2 regions of the Novibacillus thermophilus genome follow, and region 2 is predicted to be linked to the other one. Evidence: a T-box and tRNA genes for the amino acid it is inferred to sense, from the RefSeq annotation. Region 2 holds a T-box; the other holds one or more tRNA genes.
What was found. The T-box of region 2 lies ahead of metG (methionine--tRNA ligase). A T-box ahead of a tRNA ligase gene usually reads a tRNA of that ligase, here a tRNA-Met.

Region 1 (7,553 bases), 1.8 Mb from region 2:
AAAAGGCGGGGATGAGGGGTGGGTAGGGGTGAAATGCCAATCGAACTCGGAGATAGCTGGTTCTCCCCGAAATAGCTTTAGGGCTAGCCTCAGGGGAAGAATCGCGGAGGTAGAGCACTGATTGCGTGAGGGGCCCTCGACGGGTTACCGATCGCAGTCAAACTCCGAATGCCGTTGATTCGGTTCCTGGGAGTCAGACGTCGGGTGCTAAGATTCGACGTCGAGAGGGGAACAACCCAGACCATCAGCTAAGGTCCCGAAGTATCCGTTAAGTGGGAAAGGATGTGGCGTTGCCGAGACAACCAGGATGTTGGCTTAGAAGCAGCCATCATTGAAAGAGTGCGTAAAAGCTCACTGGTCAAGTGACGTCGCGCCGAAAATGTACCGGGGCTAAACGGATCACCGAAGCTATGGGCGGGACACCGTGGTAGGGGAGCGTACCCAGTGCAGCGAAGGATTTCCGGGAGGGAATGTGGAGCGCTGGGTAGTGAGAATGCCGGTATGAGTAACGATAAGAGGGGTGAGAATCCCCTCCGCCGAAAGCCTAAGGGTTCCTGAGGAAGGTTCGTCCGCTCAGGGTAAGTCGGGACCTAAGCCGAGGCTGAAGAGCGTAGGCGATGGAGAACAGGTGGAGATTCCTGTACCACCGCGTTCCGATTGAGCGAAGGGGGGACGCAGGAGGGCAGGGGAGCAGGCGGATGGATGTGCCTGTCCAAGCGGTGAGAGAGCAGCGCGAGGCAAATCCCGCGTTGCGAGGATCTTGAGCCGTGATGGGGAGTGAAACTTAGAGTAGCGAAGTCCCTGCACCCACACTGACAAGAAAAGCCTCTAGCGAGGAGCGCGGTGCCCGTACCGCAAACCGACACAGGTAGGCGAGGAGAGGATCCTAAGGCGCACGGGAGAACTCTCGTTAAGGAACTCGGCAAAATGGCCCCGTAACTTTGGGAGAAGGGGTGCCCCGTTAGGGTGGCCGAGAGGTTGCCTGAGGGGGCCGCAGTGAAGAGGTCCAAGCGACTGTTTAGCAAAAACACAGGTCTCTGCGAAGCCGCAAGGCGACGTATAGGGGCTGACGCCTGCCCGGTGCTGGAAGGTTAAGGGGAGGACTTAGCGGAAGCGAAGGTCTGAACCGAAGCCCCAGTAAACGGCGGCCGTAACTATAACGGTCCTAAGGTAGCGAAATTCCTTGTCGGGTAAGTTCCGACCCGCACGAAAGGCGTAACGACTTGGACACTGTCTCAACGAGAGGCCCGGTGAAATTGTAGTATGCGTGAAGATGCGCATTACCCACGACAAGACGGAAAGACCCCGTGGAGCTTGACTGCAGCCTGATAGTGGATTTGGCGATGATGTGTACAGGATAGGTGGGAGCCAGAGAAATCGGTTCGCCAGGATCGAGGGAGGCGCCGGTGGGATACCACCCTCATCATGGTTAAATCCTAACCGACCGCCGTGAGCCGGTGGCGGGACATTGTCAGGTGGGCAGTTTGACTGGGGCGGTCGCCTCCTAAAAGGTAACGGAGGCGCTCGAAGGTTCCCTCAGCGCGGTTGGACATCGCGTGAGGAGTGTAAAGGCAGAAGGGAGCTTGACTGCGAGACTGACAGGTCGAGCAGGGACGAAAGTCGGACTTAGTGATCCGGTGGTTCTGAGTGGAAGGGCCATCGCTCAACGGATAAAAGCTACCCCGGGGATAACAGGCTTATCTCCCCCAAGAGTCCACATCGACGGGGAGGTTTGGCACCTCGATGTCGGCTCATCGCATCCTGGGGCTGAAGCAGGTCCCAAGGGTTGGGCTGTTCGCCCATTAAAGCGGTACGCGAGCTGGGTTCAGAACGTCGTGAGACAGTTCGGTCCCTATCTGTCGTGGGCGCAGGAAATCTGAAGAGGAGCCGTCCTTAGTACGAGAGGACCGGGACGGACACACCGCTGGTGGACCAGTTGTTCTGCCAAGGGCATCGCTGGGTAGCCACGTGTGGCCGGGATAAGCGCTGAAAGCATCTAAGCGTGAAGCCCCCCTCAAGATGAGATTTCCCACCAGGCACTCAGGTGCTTGGGTAAGACCCCTTGGAGAAGACGAGGTGGATCGGTCCGAGGTGTAAGCGTGGTAACACGTTGAGCTGACGGATACGAATCGGTCGAGGGCTTAATCGAGAGAATGCTTCCGACCAGTTTTGAGGGAATGCTGTCTGGTGGCCATAGCGGAGGGGACACACGCGTACCCATGCCGAACACGACCGTTAAGCCCTCCAGCGCCGATGGTACTCGGGGCGAGAGCCCCTGGGAGAGTAGGTCGCTGCCAGGCGAAAATGTGAAAATAATAATTTCACCTCTAACACGGAGAGGTGTCCGAGTTGGCCGAAGGAGCACGATTGGAAATCGTGTAGGCGGGTAACCCCGTCTCGAGGGTTCGAATCCCTCCCTCTCCGCCATCTCTGAACTGGTAAGGCCCGTTGGTGAAGCGGTTAACACACCAGCCTTTCACGCTGGCATTCAGGGGTTCGAATCCCCTACGGGTCACCACGGACGGTTAGCTCAGCTGGGAGAGCACCTGCCTTACAAGCAGGGGGTCGGCGGTTCGATCCCGTCACCGTCCACCATGCCGCGGGGTGGAGCAGTCAGGTAGCTCGTCGGGCTCATAACCCGAAGGTCACAGGTTCAAATCCTGTCCCCGCAACCAATATCCCTTGGAGCTGTGGTGTAGAGGCCTAACATGCCTGCCTGTCACGCAGGAGATCGCGGGTTCGAATCCCGTCAGCTCCGCCATCCTTTACTTTTCGTCAAGTGTTGACTTACTAAGCGCAAACATGTTAATATGGTATTCGTCACTGCAGTCGTATTTAAGCCAGAAAATGGAGGTACTCCTCCTTTCCTGAAAGCGAAAAAAGCTCGCTAAAACCTGAAAACCCAACGCAGCGCGGTTCGGTAGCTCAGTCGGTAGAGCAGAGGACTGAAAATCCTCGTGTCGGCGGTTCGATTCCGTCCCGAACCACCATTTTAACTCTGTTTGCCGGTGTAGCTCAACTGGTAGAGCAACTGACTTGTAATCAGTAGGTTGGGGGTTCAAGTCCTCTCGCCGGCACCAGTGGTTAGAAATATGGAGGGATACCGAAGTGGTCAAACGGGGCAGACTGTAAATCTGCTGGCGTTGCCTTCGAAGGTTCGAATCCTTCTCCCTCCACCATGGATAGCTCATCCTTATCAGCGTCTGTCTGCCCGCATCATGGGGCACCTTGTGTAGGGGCGTAGTTCAATGGTAGAACAGTGGTCTCCAAAACCATCGATGCGGGTTCGATTCCTGCCGCCCCTGCCATAATACGGCGGCCGTGGCGAAGTGGTTAACGCACCGGATTGTGGCTCCGGCATTCATGGGTTCGATTCCCATCGGTCGCCCCACAGCATTTGAATTTTGGGGAGTAGCCAAGTGGTAAGGCAACGGACTTTGACTCCGTGATGCGCAGGTTCGAATCCTGCCTCCCCAGCCATAATAAGCGGAAGTGGCTCAGGGGTAGAGCATCGCCTTGCCAAGGCGAGGGTCGCGGGTTCGAATCCCGTCTTCCGCTCCATTTTATCCCGCTTAAGCGGCGGCATAGCCAAGTGGTAAGGCAGAGGTCTGCAAAACCTTTATCCCCGGTTCGAATCCGGGTGCCGCCTCCACTTATAGCGTGATCATTTTGTGAGAGGCAGAGATGCGACACTTATTTCGCCGGGGTGGCGGAACTGGCAGACGCACAGGACTTAAAATCCTGGGGAGGGTTAACCTCCGTGAGGGTTCGAGTCCCTCCCTCGGCACCAATAGGCGGACGTGGCGGAATTGGCAGACGCGCAAGATTCAGGATCTTGTGGTCATTACGACCGTGGGGGTTCAAGTCCCTTCGTCCGCACCATTTAACAATGCGTGTGCCCTTAGCTCAGCTGGATAGAGCGTCTGACTACGAATCAGAAGGTCGGGAGTTCGAATCTCTCAGGGCACGCCATTTTATTTAAAATGCCGAAGTGGCGGAATTGGCAGACGCGCACGACTCAAAATCGTGTGGTCTTTGACCATGTGGGTTCGACTCCCACCTTCGGCACCATATTGATGTCCTCATCTAGGGTTTCAGTGTACGCTGAAACTCTTTCATTGTAGCAAACCTTTGGCTTTCTACATCTCTCGGTTAACGGTATTTGCGATGGGAGACAAATGCTGGTAAAATAATACGTGACAGTGAAAAGGTTACGGGGTGTGGCTCAGCTTGGTAGAGCACCTGCTTTGGGAGCAGGGGGTCGCAGGTTCAAATCCTGTCACCCCGACCATCCAAAAAGCCGCATACGAAGCTTTAATTAAACGCACCCACTTTAAAAAAGTGGTTTTTTTGTCTGTTCGGCACCATTACTTGACATTTTGAAGCCAGTCGTATACCATATACCGGTATCATGTCGCTTCTCCTCTTTGCGTGATGAAATTGCTTTGAAAGGAGGGGAAACAGCGTTGGCCGTCAAAACATTCAAGATTAACGGGATGACATGTGACCATTGCAAGCGCGCCGTAGAAGGAGCTCTCAGTAGTTTAAACGGCGTGAAAGAAGTCTCAGTCAATTTAAAAACAAATTCAGCAGATGTCACGTACAACGAGAACCAAGTGACAGAAAGCCAAATGAAACAAGCGATTGAAGAACAGGGATATGACGTGAAGTAATCGACCGAACGGCAGGGGCAGTGCTCCTGCCTTATTATTTTTTTGTTTTCAAACATCCGGGTGCATTCGCCTTCGCATGGGGTTTTTCTTACGTTCCGGTGGATAGTATAGTAGTAAGCGGAGAGTATAACGTGTGGTTTTGTCGATAAACATCCGTTTTGGGGTTCTTTATAAAATCTTAACAATTCGGGTCCATACTGTTACATGAACCGTTTAAAATGAAGGTGAGGTGACACCGATGCGTTGGCGAAATGTCCTTTTCGGTTTGGCGATATTGTTACTTGTGGTAGGAGCGGTTGTTGTGAATCAGTCGAAAGAGGAAGAAACCGCTGGCGAAAAGAGACAGGAAGCAGTTGGCCCTATACAACCTGATCGCGACGTGAAACCGCAGGAGGGGTTTGCAGCACCAGACTTCGAACTCGAGACGCTGTCGGGGGAAACGGTGCGCTTATATGAAAATAATGGGAAACCGTCGCTCATTAATTTCTGGGCTTCATGGTGTCCGCCGTGCAAAGTGGAAATGCCCCACTTACAGGAAGCGTACGAACAGTACGGTGAGCAAGTCAATTTTCATATGGTGGATCTTGCCTTTAACGACGACTTCGACAATATGAGCCAGTATATCGAAGAAAACGGCTACACCTTCCCCATTCCGTTGGACGAAACGGGAGATGTGGCGACGACGTATCAAGCTGTGGCCATCCCCACGACGTTTGTCGTGGACGAGAAAGGGATCATTACACACCGCATTCAAGGGGCGATGACGGAGCAACAGATTCGAGATATCATGGAAGAGTTAACGGAGTGAAGGAGGTGATCTTGTGGAAGTAGCCGATGTGACACTCTGGCTGGCATTCGGAGCAGGGGTGCTGTCGTTTATATCACCGTGCTGTCTCCCCCTTTACCCGTCTTACATCTCCTACATCACGGGTGTGTCGGTCAGTCAGCTAAAAGGGGATGAGCAAACTGGGAAGATACGTAAACTCACGATGTTCCACACGCTGTTTTTTATCGTCGGCTTTTCCATTATCTTTTTTGCGTTAGGTTTGTCCGCTTCCTGGATCGGGCAGATTTTTATCGGGAATCAAGACTTGATCCGCATGCTGGGCGGCATCTTGATTATCGCTATGGGGCTTTTTGTCATGGGTGTCATTAAACCGTCCTTTTTAATGAAAGAAAGGAAGTGGTCCGTCAACCGCAAGCCGGCGGGATATGTTGGCTCCGCACTTGTCGGTATGGGCTTCGCAGCAGGGTGGACACCGTGTATCGGACCGATTTTGACCGCGGTGTTGCTGTTAAGTGCGTCCAACCCTTCGCAAGGGCTAGCGTATATCACGGCTTACACCTTGGGGTTTGCGTTGCCGTTCTTTATCATGGCCTTTTTCATTGGTCGCACGCGGTGGATTTTAAAGTATTCTTCTAAAATTATGAAAATTGGCGGAGCGGTTATGGTGCTGACGGGGATACTGTTGTACACCGGACACATGACCAAAATTACGACGACGTTGATCGACCTTTACGGCGGGTTTACAGGATTTTAATGGGGGAGTGACGATGTGTGATCCGGTCATGATTAACGTCGGACCCCTTTTTCTCCCCTTGCACGTCGTTGCAATCGCGCTGTTCGTTTTTATATCGGTTTGGCTGGCGGAAAGGTTGTCCCCGGAATCCCGTTTCGTACGGAAAACCGTCATCGAATGGCTGCCGACTGCATGGTTGATGGCCCTCGTCGTATACAAATTCAGCCCGGCGCTGTTCAACCCGGGTCAAGTGTGGCGAAACCCGGCTATATTGCTCTATCTGTCAGGAACGGACGTATCTTTTCTCTTGGCAATTCTGCTGACAGCCTGTTGGCTGGCGTGGAAAACTTTTCATTCTCCGTTACTTTGGGCTACAGCTGACGTTATGGCCGTTTCTGGTTTGTTGAGCGTCATCGCCTACAACGTTTTGTTTAAAGACTTGGGAAATACCACCACATTGTGGCAGATTTGGGGGAACGGCCATGATGTTTACCATCCGCTGCACGTATACCGAATTATTCTGTTACTGCCGTTGGTCATATGGATCTTCCGCAAGTGGAGGCGGTTAGAAAACGGACGTGTTTTTAGCCTGACCTCACTCTGGATCGGGACTGTGTACATCGTGACGTCGTTTGCCGACTTCCACACCGGAAGTTTTAAGTTTTTGTTGACGAAAGAGCAGTGGGCTGGTGTTATATTGGCACTGGCAGGTTTCACAGCTAAAGTTTACCAGGATCAAAGGAGAAGCGAGAGCAAATTGTGAGATGGGGGAATGCTTCATGGAACTTAAAAGGGAAGAACGTGGATTTGTGACTGAAACTGCGTACGGCTCCTTGCATGTATCGTCTGACGAACAGCAAGGATTTCGCCCCTTCCAGTTGATGGCTGCATCCGTTGCAGGATGTAGCGCCATCGTATTAAATAAAGTGATGGCAAAGATGCGGATACCATGTGACGACATAAAGGTTTCGGTTCAAGTGGAGCGGAATGAGGCGGAAGCGAACCGCATCGAAAGGTTACAGCTGCACTTTGTCATTCGCGGACAAAACCTGAAAAAGGATAAGGTTGAGAGGGCGATGGCGTTGGCTCGTAAAAATTGCCCGATGGTTCAGTCTGTTAAAAACAGTATAGATGTCACAGAAACGTTTGAAATTGTTGAATAAAGTCTCGTTTGTTGACATATCCGCCATAAAGCGCATACACAATCTGACGGTGATTGGGACCGTATTCTAGGCCTCGGCGCCATTTGCCAATGTCGTGACTGGAAGAGGCGTCGAAGATCAGAACACACCGGAGCAACTTTATGTGGCCACTCATAGTTACCAACTACTGTGGAGAGCCGTCCCTTTACCGTCGGCAT
Region 2 (7,553 bases):
GGATGAGACGTGTATGCGGTAGTAGGTGTCCGCTTTAAGCAAGCGGGTAAAATATATTACTTTGACCCCGACGATCTGCCGATCGGAAAAGATCAAGTCGTGATCGTTGAAACGGCCCGTGGCATCGAGTACGGTAAGGTCGTGATCGGAAAGAAATACGTCAGTGAAGGAGAAGTCGTCCTCCCACTTAAGCGCGTCCTCAGATTGGCGACCGAGGAAGATCGGCGCCAAGTCATGGAGAACAAGGCGGCAGCGGAAAGGGCGCTCTCCCTTTGCCGTGAAAAAGTGCGTGAACACGCATTAGACATGCGCCTGATCGATGCTGAATACACATTTGACCGCAATAAAATTATTTTTTACTTTACAGCAGATGGCCGGGTTGACTTTCGTGAACTCGTCAAGGATCTAGCTTCCATCTTCCGCACGCGCATCGAGTTGAGACAGATTGGCGTGCGGGACGAAGCGAAAATGTTAGGCGGTATTGGACCGTGTGGTCGAACCCTTTGCTGTTCTTCTTTTCTCGGAGATTTTGAACCGGTCTCCATTAAAATGGCGAAAGACCAAAATTTGTCACTCAATCCGATTAAAATTTCTGGTTTGTGTGGCCGCCTCATGTGTTGCCTCAAGTATGAGAACGATGCATACGAGGAAGCAAAGCGAGAAATGCCCGATATGGGTGATCGCGTCACAACTCCGGACGGTACCGGTCGTGTGGTCGGGTTAAATTTGCTTGAAAGAAGAGTCCGGGTTGAGCTGGATGAGTTGGAACGCCTCATAGAATACGATTTGAGTGAAGTCGAGCAGCAGACTAAGCAGCCTAACTGAGGTGGAATAACGTGAATAAATCCAAAATTTTCACCCAAATGACGCAACTCGAAGAGAGAATCGGTGAACTGTACGAAGAATTAGGCGGCTTAAAACAGGAAATTGCGGACATGATAGAAGAAAATCACCAGTTGAGCACCGAAAACCGACTTTTGCGTGAACGCCTGGCCAAAGAAGCAGGAGATGGCAGGGCTAAGGCAAGGGAGAGTGACGTCAAGAGGCCGATCGGGGAAGGCCACGACAATCTGGCGCGTTTGTACCACGAGGGTTTCCACATCTGCAATCTGCATTACGGCAGTATTCGCACGGATGGCGATTGTCTGTTTTGTATGTCGTTTTTAAACAAGTAAGCCCCGCCGGTTGAAAAACCGGCTTTTTTGTCGAAAGGAGTAGGAGCGAAGAACGTGTCCTTTAAACCAATCCACCCTGTCCGTGTACGCGACGATGAACGCATCGATCAACTAACTCCGGAACTGGGCATTGTGCAAAGTCCTAACGCGTTTCGCTTCTCTATGGACGCAGTGTTGTTAGCCAGGTTTTGTCGCGTTCCCCACAGGGGGCGCATCCTCGATTTGTGTACAGGCAACGGGGTCATTCCGATATTGCTGTCGACGAGGACATCGCTTCCCATTGACGGACTGGACATTCAGCCGCGTTTAGTGGACATGGGGCGGCGCAGTGTGGAAATGAACGGGTTGTCTACACAAATCAACTTGTTTGAGGGAGATTTGCGTGAGTGTTCCCCGGACTGGAACGGGCGGTACGATTTGGTGACGTGCAATCCGCCGTACATGCCTGTGAGTGAGAGCGAACGCAACCGCAATCAATCCGTCGCCATCGCCCGGCATGAAATATGCTGTACGCTGGAAGACGTCGTACGGGCCGCTAGCCGGCTGTTGAGATCGGGAGGCAGACTGGCCATGGTTCACCGGGCAAGTCGCTTTGCCGACATTGTGACGACCATGCGAAGATACCGTTTGGAACCGAAACGCGTGCGATGGGTGCATCCCCGCCGGGAAGCGGAAGCGAATATGGTCCTGGTGGAAGCGGCGAAGGACGGCGGAGTGGAGCTGCACGTGGAGAGCCCGTTGGTCGTGTACCAACAAGATGGTTCGTACACCGAGGACATCCACCGCCTTTACGGAGGAGTTTACTCGTGACGCCATCATCCAAAGGTCACTTCGTCTACATCGTCGAGTGTTCCGACAAAACGCTGTACACCGGCTACACTGTCGATGTGGAAAAACGGTTAACTGAGCACAACGCAGGGAGAGGCGCAAAGTACACCCGCGGTCGGACGCCTGTGACGCTTCGCTATGTGGAAGCGGGAGACAGCCGGTCGTGGGGACTGAAGCGGGAAATCGAAATTAAACGCCTCTCTCACGAGCAGAAGCGTGCACTTTTTCAGAAAGGGCGGTAAGGCGATGTTGCGCCAAAAGTCGTTCGCCCCCCGTGAAGAGGGGAGCGGAACTTTGTATTTAGTGGCCACCCCGATCGGAAATTTGGAGGATATGACGGTCAGAGCGATCAACACGTTAAAAAAAGCAGACGTCATTGCGGCAGAAGATACACGCCAAACCCGCAAGCTGACGACTCATTTTAACATCGACACACCCCTCGTGTCGTACCGTGAACACAACCGCGCCAAACAGGGAGAGGTACTGGTGAGGCGTTTGTTGCAGGGAGAATCCGTCGCTCTCGTCAGCGATGCGGGAATGCCCGCGGTGTCAGATCCAGGTGCCGAGCTTGTCCGGTCGGCCGTTGAGCAGAACATCCCCGTCGTCCCAGTTCCCGGTGCCAACGCTGCCTTGACGGCTTTAGTCGGGTCGGGGTTAGGGACGGAACGCTTTTTATTCCTCGGTTTTCTCCCCCGCGAGCGCAAAAAGTGTGTGGACGTGTTGCGAAAGTGGCGGCAGACCAAGGCGACCGTGTTGTTGTACGAGGCTCCCCACCGCCTGTTGTCGACTTTGCACCTTATTTACGAGGAGTGGGGCAATCGCCGCGGGGTCGTCGTACGGGAATTGACGAAACGCCATGAAGAGTGGTTGCGGGGAACGGTGGCCGAACTGGTGGATTGGTTTGAACGGGAATCTCCCCGGGGTGAATGCACCCTCGTGTTGGAAGGAGGGTCCGGACATAGAGAAGGGGGAGACGTACGTCCGTGGTGGGGCGACCTGTCTATAAAAGAACACGTCGATCACTTCGTACGGGAGGGAGAGTCCGTGCGAGACGCCATAAAACGGGTAGCAGAGGAGCGGAACATGAGCAAACGTGACGTGTACAACGACTATCACACGTAATGTCATAAAAAAATAGTCCCCTCGGAAGAGAACTATTCCTGTCGAAGCTACTGTTCTGCCATTTCAGCCATACAGTTTTTACAGACGACTTTATTCTTGAAGTGGGTGACATTTTCTGCACTGCCGCAAAAAATGCAGGCCGGTTCGTATTTTTTCAAGACAATGCGTTCCTCGTCTACGTAAATTTCCAAAGCGTCTTTCTCGCTGATTCCTAAAGTCCGGCGCAGTTCAATAGGGATAACGACTCGTCCCAACTCGTCGACTTTTCGCACGATGCCTGTTGACTTCATCATAAACTTCGCATCTCCTCGTTTTCCCAGTGTGTATGTACGCTTGCGATAATGTCCTCAGTGTAACAAGTTCATCATACCAGCGGTTCCTTTGGCAGTCAACAAGTATTACATGCTGAATGCGGAAGGTTCAATATATACAATGTTGACAGTGAGACGTTTGTTTCGTTAATATTTAGGAAACACTTGTGACAAATCCTGTGAAGGGAAGAGTAACTGGTGTGAGCCTATTGCTCAGAGAGCCGGGTGAGGTGAAAGCCGGCATAGGTGACCCAGTGAAGATGGCCCTGGAGGAGTTCACCTGAAGCAAGTTGAGACCAACTTTTGTGAGGGTGGGACGATTGCCTGCGTTAAAGGTCAAGTGTCACACTGGCAGAGAGTGCCTGACGTGAGTCGGCACTGAATTTGGGTGGTACCGCGTGAGGATATCCTCTCGTCCCAATGGATGAGAGGTTTATTTATATTCGAGATTATTCGAGGAGGAATGAGTTGTGGCAGGTGACAAACCAACCTTTTACGTGACAACGCCGATATATTACCCCAGCAACAACTTGCACATCGGCAATGCATATACGACGATCGCCGCCGACGCTCTCGCCCGTTACAAGCGGCTGCGCGGTTACGATGTGCACTTATTGACCGGAACCGACGAACACGGCCAGAAACTGCAGCGGCGTGCAGAGGCGGCTGGCAAAGAACCGCTGGAATTTATCGATCCGATCGTGGAGTGGATTCGCGATTTGTGGGAGAAGTTGGACATCTCTTACGACGATTTTATCCGCACGACGGAAAAGCGGCACGAAAAAGTGGTGCAACGCATTTTCGAGCGCTTGCTGGAGCAGGGTGACATTTATTTAGGAGAGTACAGCGGCTACTACTGTGTCGAGTGCGAGGCGTTTTGGACCGAGCGGCAAGCAAAAACTGACCACGGATTTGTCTGTCCCGACTGCAACCGCGAGATCAGTTACGTAACAGAACCGAGTTACTTTTTCCGCATGTCCAAATACCAGGACCGTCTGCTCAAGTACATTGAAGAACACCCGGAATTCATTCAGCCCGAATCCCGCAAAAATGAAATGATCAACAACTTTTTGAAACCCGGTCTGGACGACTTGTGTGTGTCGCGCACGGCGTTTGATTGGGGGATTAAAGTACCGAGCAACCCCGAGCATGTCGTCTACGTTTGGCTGGATGCGCTGAGCAACTACATCTCGGCGATCGGCTACCTTTCCGACGATGAGGCGGAACGGGAAAAGTACGCCCGCTACTGGCCGGCGGACATTCACATCATTGGCAAGGACATTCTCCGCTTCCACACGATCATTTGGCCGACGATTTTGATGGCCCTCGGCGAACCCCTGCCGAAGCAGGTGTTCGGCCACGGCTGGTTGCTCATGCCCGACGGGAAAATGTCAAAGTCCAAAGGAAATGTCATCGATCCCAAATTCCTCATCGACCGCTACGGTGCCGATGCTGTCCGCTACTTCGTCTTGAGGGAAATCCCGTTCGGAGCGGACGGAGTGTTTACACCTGAGGCGTTTATCCAGCGGTTAAATTTCGATTTAGCCAACGATTTGGGAAATCTGCTGCATCGCACGGTCACCATGGTGGAAAAGTACTTTGACGGTCGCATTCCCGCTGCCGGCCAAAGGGAGACTGTCGATGAAGATTTGCGCGCACTCGTGGTGAACACCGTAACCGACGTGGAAAAATACCTGGATGATCTGGAGTTCAGCAGTGCGCTGGAAAAGATTTGGCAGTTGGTCAATCGCTCGAACAAATACATCGACGAGACGATGCCCTGGTTGTTGGCGAGAGATGACAGCAAGAGGGACCGACTGGGGACAGTTCTGTACCACCTGGCTGAGAGCTTGCGCATTGTATCCGTGTTGTTGCGCCCGTTTTTGACTCAGACTCCGCAGGCCATTTGGCAGCAGCTTGGCGTGAAGGACGAAGCGCTGACAGAGTGGGATTCCACCCGCACGTTCGGTTTGATTCCGGACGGGCAGAAAGTGGCGAAAGGCGAACCGCTCTTTCCGCGCCTCGATTTGGAAAAGGAGATTGCCGTCATTGACGAGTCGACGGCGGCTGCGCGCAAGCGAGCGGAGGAAAACAAGCGCCGGCAAGAACAGAAGGAGCAGTCGGCCGCCAAAGGCGGGACACCAGAAGAATTGACGATTGACGACTTTTTCAAAACAGATCTGCGTGTCGCAGAAATTGTTCGTGCAGAGAAGGTCAAAAACGCCGACAAACTGCTAAAGCTGCAGCTTGACTTAGGATACGAACAGCGTCAAGTCGTTTCCGGCATTGCAGAATTTTACCGGCCGGACGAACTCGTCGGACAGAAGGTCATTTGCGTCACGAACTTAAAACCGATAAAATTGCGGGGAGAGGTGTCGAACGGCATGATTTTAGCAGCACAAGACGGAGACCGTCTTGTATTGTCCACAGTGTCCGGAGACATTGCCAACGGCACCCGCGTCAAGTAGTGTCAAAGCGGATGGTTGCACTGGTCGCCCACGGTGCAACCATCGTTTTCATGAACGCCGTGTAGAGATAGTGGGACATGTCCTGAACGTGTGAAAGACGGACGAGGTCACCCATCGCATGACGACAACCGATGGTGTTCTCAAGGCGATGAGACAGTCGACTTATACGTGTCGGAGGAGTTGAAGGCATTCATGTTGTTTGACACCCACGCACACTTGAACGACCCGAAGTTTGACGAAGACCGTGAGGACGTCATCAGCCGTGCTCAGCAGACGTACAACGTCAGTCGCATCGTCAACGTCGGGTACAACCGGGAGACGATCCCGACTTGCCTGGAACTGGCTGAGACGTACGACTTTGTGTTTGCGGCGGTAGGTTGGCACCCCCACGATGCGAAAGATCTGCGTGACGAGGATCTCGCTTGGATTGAAGACCTTGCATCCCATGAGAAAGTGGTAGCGCTGGGGGAGATGGGGCTCGATTACTACCGGGACCACTCGCCAAAGGACGTGCAGGCAGACGCCTTCAGAAGGCAAATTGCCCTCGCCAAAAAGGTTCAATTACCGATCATTGTTCACGACCGCGACGCACACGACGACGTCGTCCGCATCCTCCGGGAGGAGCACGCAGAAGACGTTGGAGGCGTCATGCATTGCTTTGGAGGAGATTGGGAAACAGCCAAGGCATGTCTCGACCTCGGATTTTACATCGGCATTGGCGGCCCGGTCACGTTCAAAAAAGCGGACGACGTTCGGGACATTGCGCGCAAAGTGCCGATTGACCGGTTGTTGGTCGAGACAGACTGCCCTTACTTGGCACCAGAGCCGAAACGCGGGAAGCGGAACGAGAGTGGGTACGTGTCTTACGTCGTGGCCAAAATAGCGGCAATCCGGCAGGTGGAGGAAGAGCAACTGGCCGCCCAGACGACGGAAAATGCCTGCCGTTTGTTCAGATTATCTTGACGGGAGGTATCTTTCATAGAACGCATGGTGGTAAAAGAAATGATCGTCGTAGAAGGGAGAGACGATACGGCGGCCGTTCGCCGTGCCGTGGATGCCGAGACGATTGAGACAGGCGGCTCGGCATTACGTGCAGAAGTAATGGAGCGCATTCGACTCGCCCAAGTGAAACGCGGCGTCATCGTATTGACAGACCCTGACTATCCAGGTGAGCGCATCCGACGCATCATCCGGGAAGCTGTGCCAGGTTGCAAACACGCCTTCATCCCCCGGGAACTCGCGTCGAAAGACGGTAAGGCAGGTGTAGAATACGCCCCACCTGACGTGATTCGTCATGCCCTGGCTGAAGCCAGGGCAGAAACGTTAGAAGTAAGACCGCGTGACTGTGTGACGTGGGAGAATATGATTGACTGCGGTTTGACCTTACACCCTCAGGCGCGCAAGCGGCGGGAAGCCGTCGGTCGAGCCCTCGGCGTCGGCTATGCCAATGCCCAAGGCCTGTACAAGCGGTTAAACGCTTTTCACATTACGCCGGATGAACTTCGTCGAGCAGTGCAAAAACTAAAGTGAGGGAGGACTTCAATGGGCGATCAGCGTTCCGTCACTGGGCGGACCTCACAAGTGTTGCGTGACTACCGGTTAAAACCGAAAAAATCACTGGGACAAAATTTTTTGACAGATTCCCGCGT

Region 1: it has a tRNA-Met gene. The T-box ahead of metG (methionine--tRNA ligase) is inferred to sense a tRNA for this amino acid. The anticodon was not compared.

The regions. Positions count from the first base shown of each region.
Region 1 is NZ_CP019699.1:1,849,564-1,857,116, forward strand. Features, by position in the region: rRNA gene B0W44_RS09225 (23S ribosomal RNA) at 1-2,149, shown strand, start outside; rRNA gene rrf (5S ribosomal RNA) at 2,184-2,300, shown strand; tRNA gene B0W44_RS09235 (tRNA-Ser) at 2,335-2,427, shown strand; tRNA gene B0W44_RS09240 (tRNA-Glu) at 2,443-2,518, shown strand; tRNA gene B0W44_RS09245 (tRNA-Val) at 2,520-2,595, shown strand; tRNA gene B0W44_RS09250 (tRNA-Met) at 2,599-2,675, shown strand; tRNA gene B0W44_RS09255 (tRNA-Asp) at 2,685-2,761, shown strand; tRNA gene B0W44_RS09260 (tRNA-Phe) at 2,915-2,990, shown strand; tRNA gene B0W44_RS09265 (tRNA-Thr) at 3,005-3,080, shown strand; tRNA gene B0W44_RS09270 (tRNA-Tyr) at 3,095-3,179, shown strand; tRNA gene B0W44_RS09275 (tRNA-Trp) at 3,235-3,308, shown strand; tRNA gene B0W44_RS09280 (tRNA-His) at 3,316-3,391, shown strand; tRNA gene B0W44_RS09285 (tRNA-Gln) at 3,406-3,480, shown strand; tRNA gene B0W44_RS09290 (tRNA-Gly) at 3,487-3,561, shown strand; tRNA gene B0W44_RS09295 (tRNA-Cys) at 3,579-3,652, shown strand; tRNA gene B0W44_RS09300 (tRNA-Leu) at 3,701-3,790, shown strand; tRNA gene B0W44_RS09305 (tRNA-Leu) at 3,795-3,882, shown strand; tRNA gene B0W44_RS09310 (tRNA-Arg) at 3,896-3,972, shown strand; tRNA gene B0W44_RS09315 (tRNA-Leu) at 3,986-4,071, shown strand; tRNA gene B0W44_RS09320 (tRNA-Pro) at 4,215-4,291, shown strand; gene copZ (copper chaperone CopZ) at 4,467-4,673, shown strand; gene B0W44_RS09330 (TlpA family protein disulfide reductase) at 4,912-5,481, shown strand; gene B0W44_RS09335 (cytochrome c biogenesis CcdA family protein) at 5,495-6,214, shown strand; gene B0W44_RS09340 (hypothetical protein) at 6,228-6,956, shown strand; gene B0W44_RS09345 (OsmC family protein) at 6,973-7,356, shown strand; partial or broken gene B0W44_RS18525 (carbohydrate ABC transporter permease) at 7,482-7,553, shown strand, end outside.
Region 2 is NZ_CP019699.1:32,792-40,344, forward strand. Features, by position in the region: gene holB (DNA polymerase III subunit delta') at 1-6, shown strand, start outside; gene B0W44_RS00180 (PSP1 domain-containing protein) at 10-825, shown strand; gene yabA (DNA replication initiation control protein YabA) at 837-1,175, shown strand; gene B0W44_RS00190 (tRNA1(Val) (adenine(37)-N6)-methyltransferase) at 1,230-1,985, shown strand; gene B0W44_RS00195 (GIY-YIG nuclease family protein) at 1,982-2,245, shown strand; gene rsmI (16S rRNA (cytidine(1402)-2'-O)-methyltransferase) at 2,250-3,125, shown strand; gene B0W44_RS00205 (AbrB/MazE/SpoVT family DNA-binding domain-containing protein) at 3,173-3,418, opposite strand; T-box leader at 3,607-3,859, shown strand; gene metG (methionine--tRNA ligase) at 3,907-5,904, shown strand; gene B0W44_RS17930 (hypothetical protein) at 5,897-6,094, opposite strand; gene B0W44_RS00215 (TatD family hydrolase) at 6,097-6,867, shown strand; gene rnmV (ribonuclease M5) at 6,892-7,434, shown strand; gene rsmA (16S rRNA (adenine(1518)-N(6)/adenine(1519)-N(6))-dimethyltransferase RsmA) at 7,447-7,553, shown strand, end outside.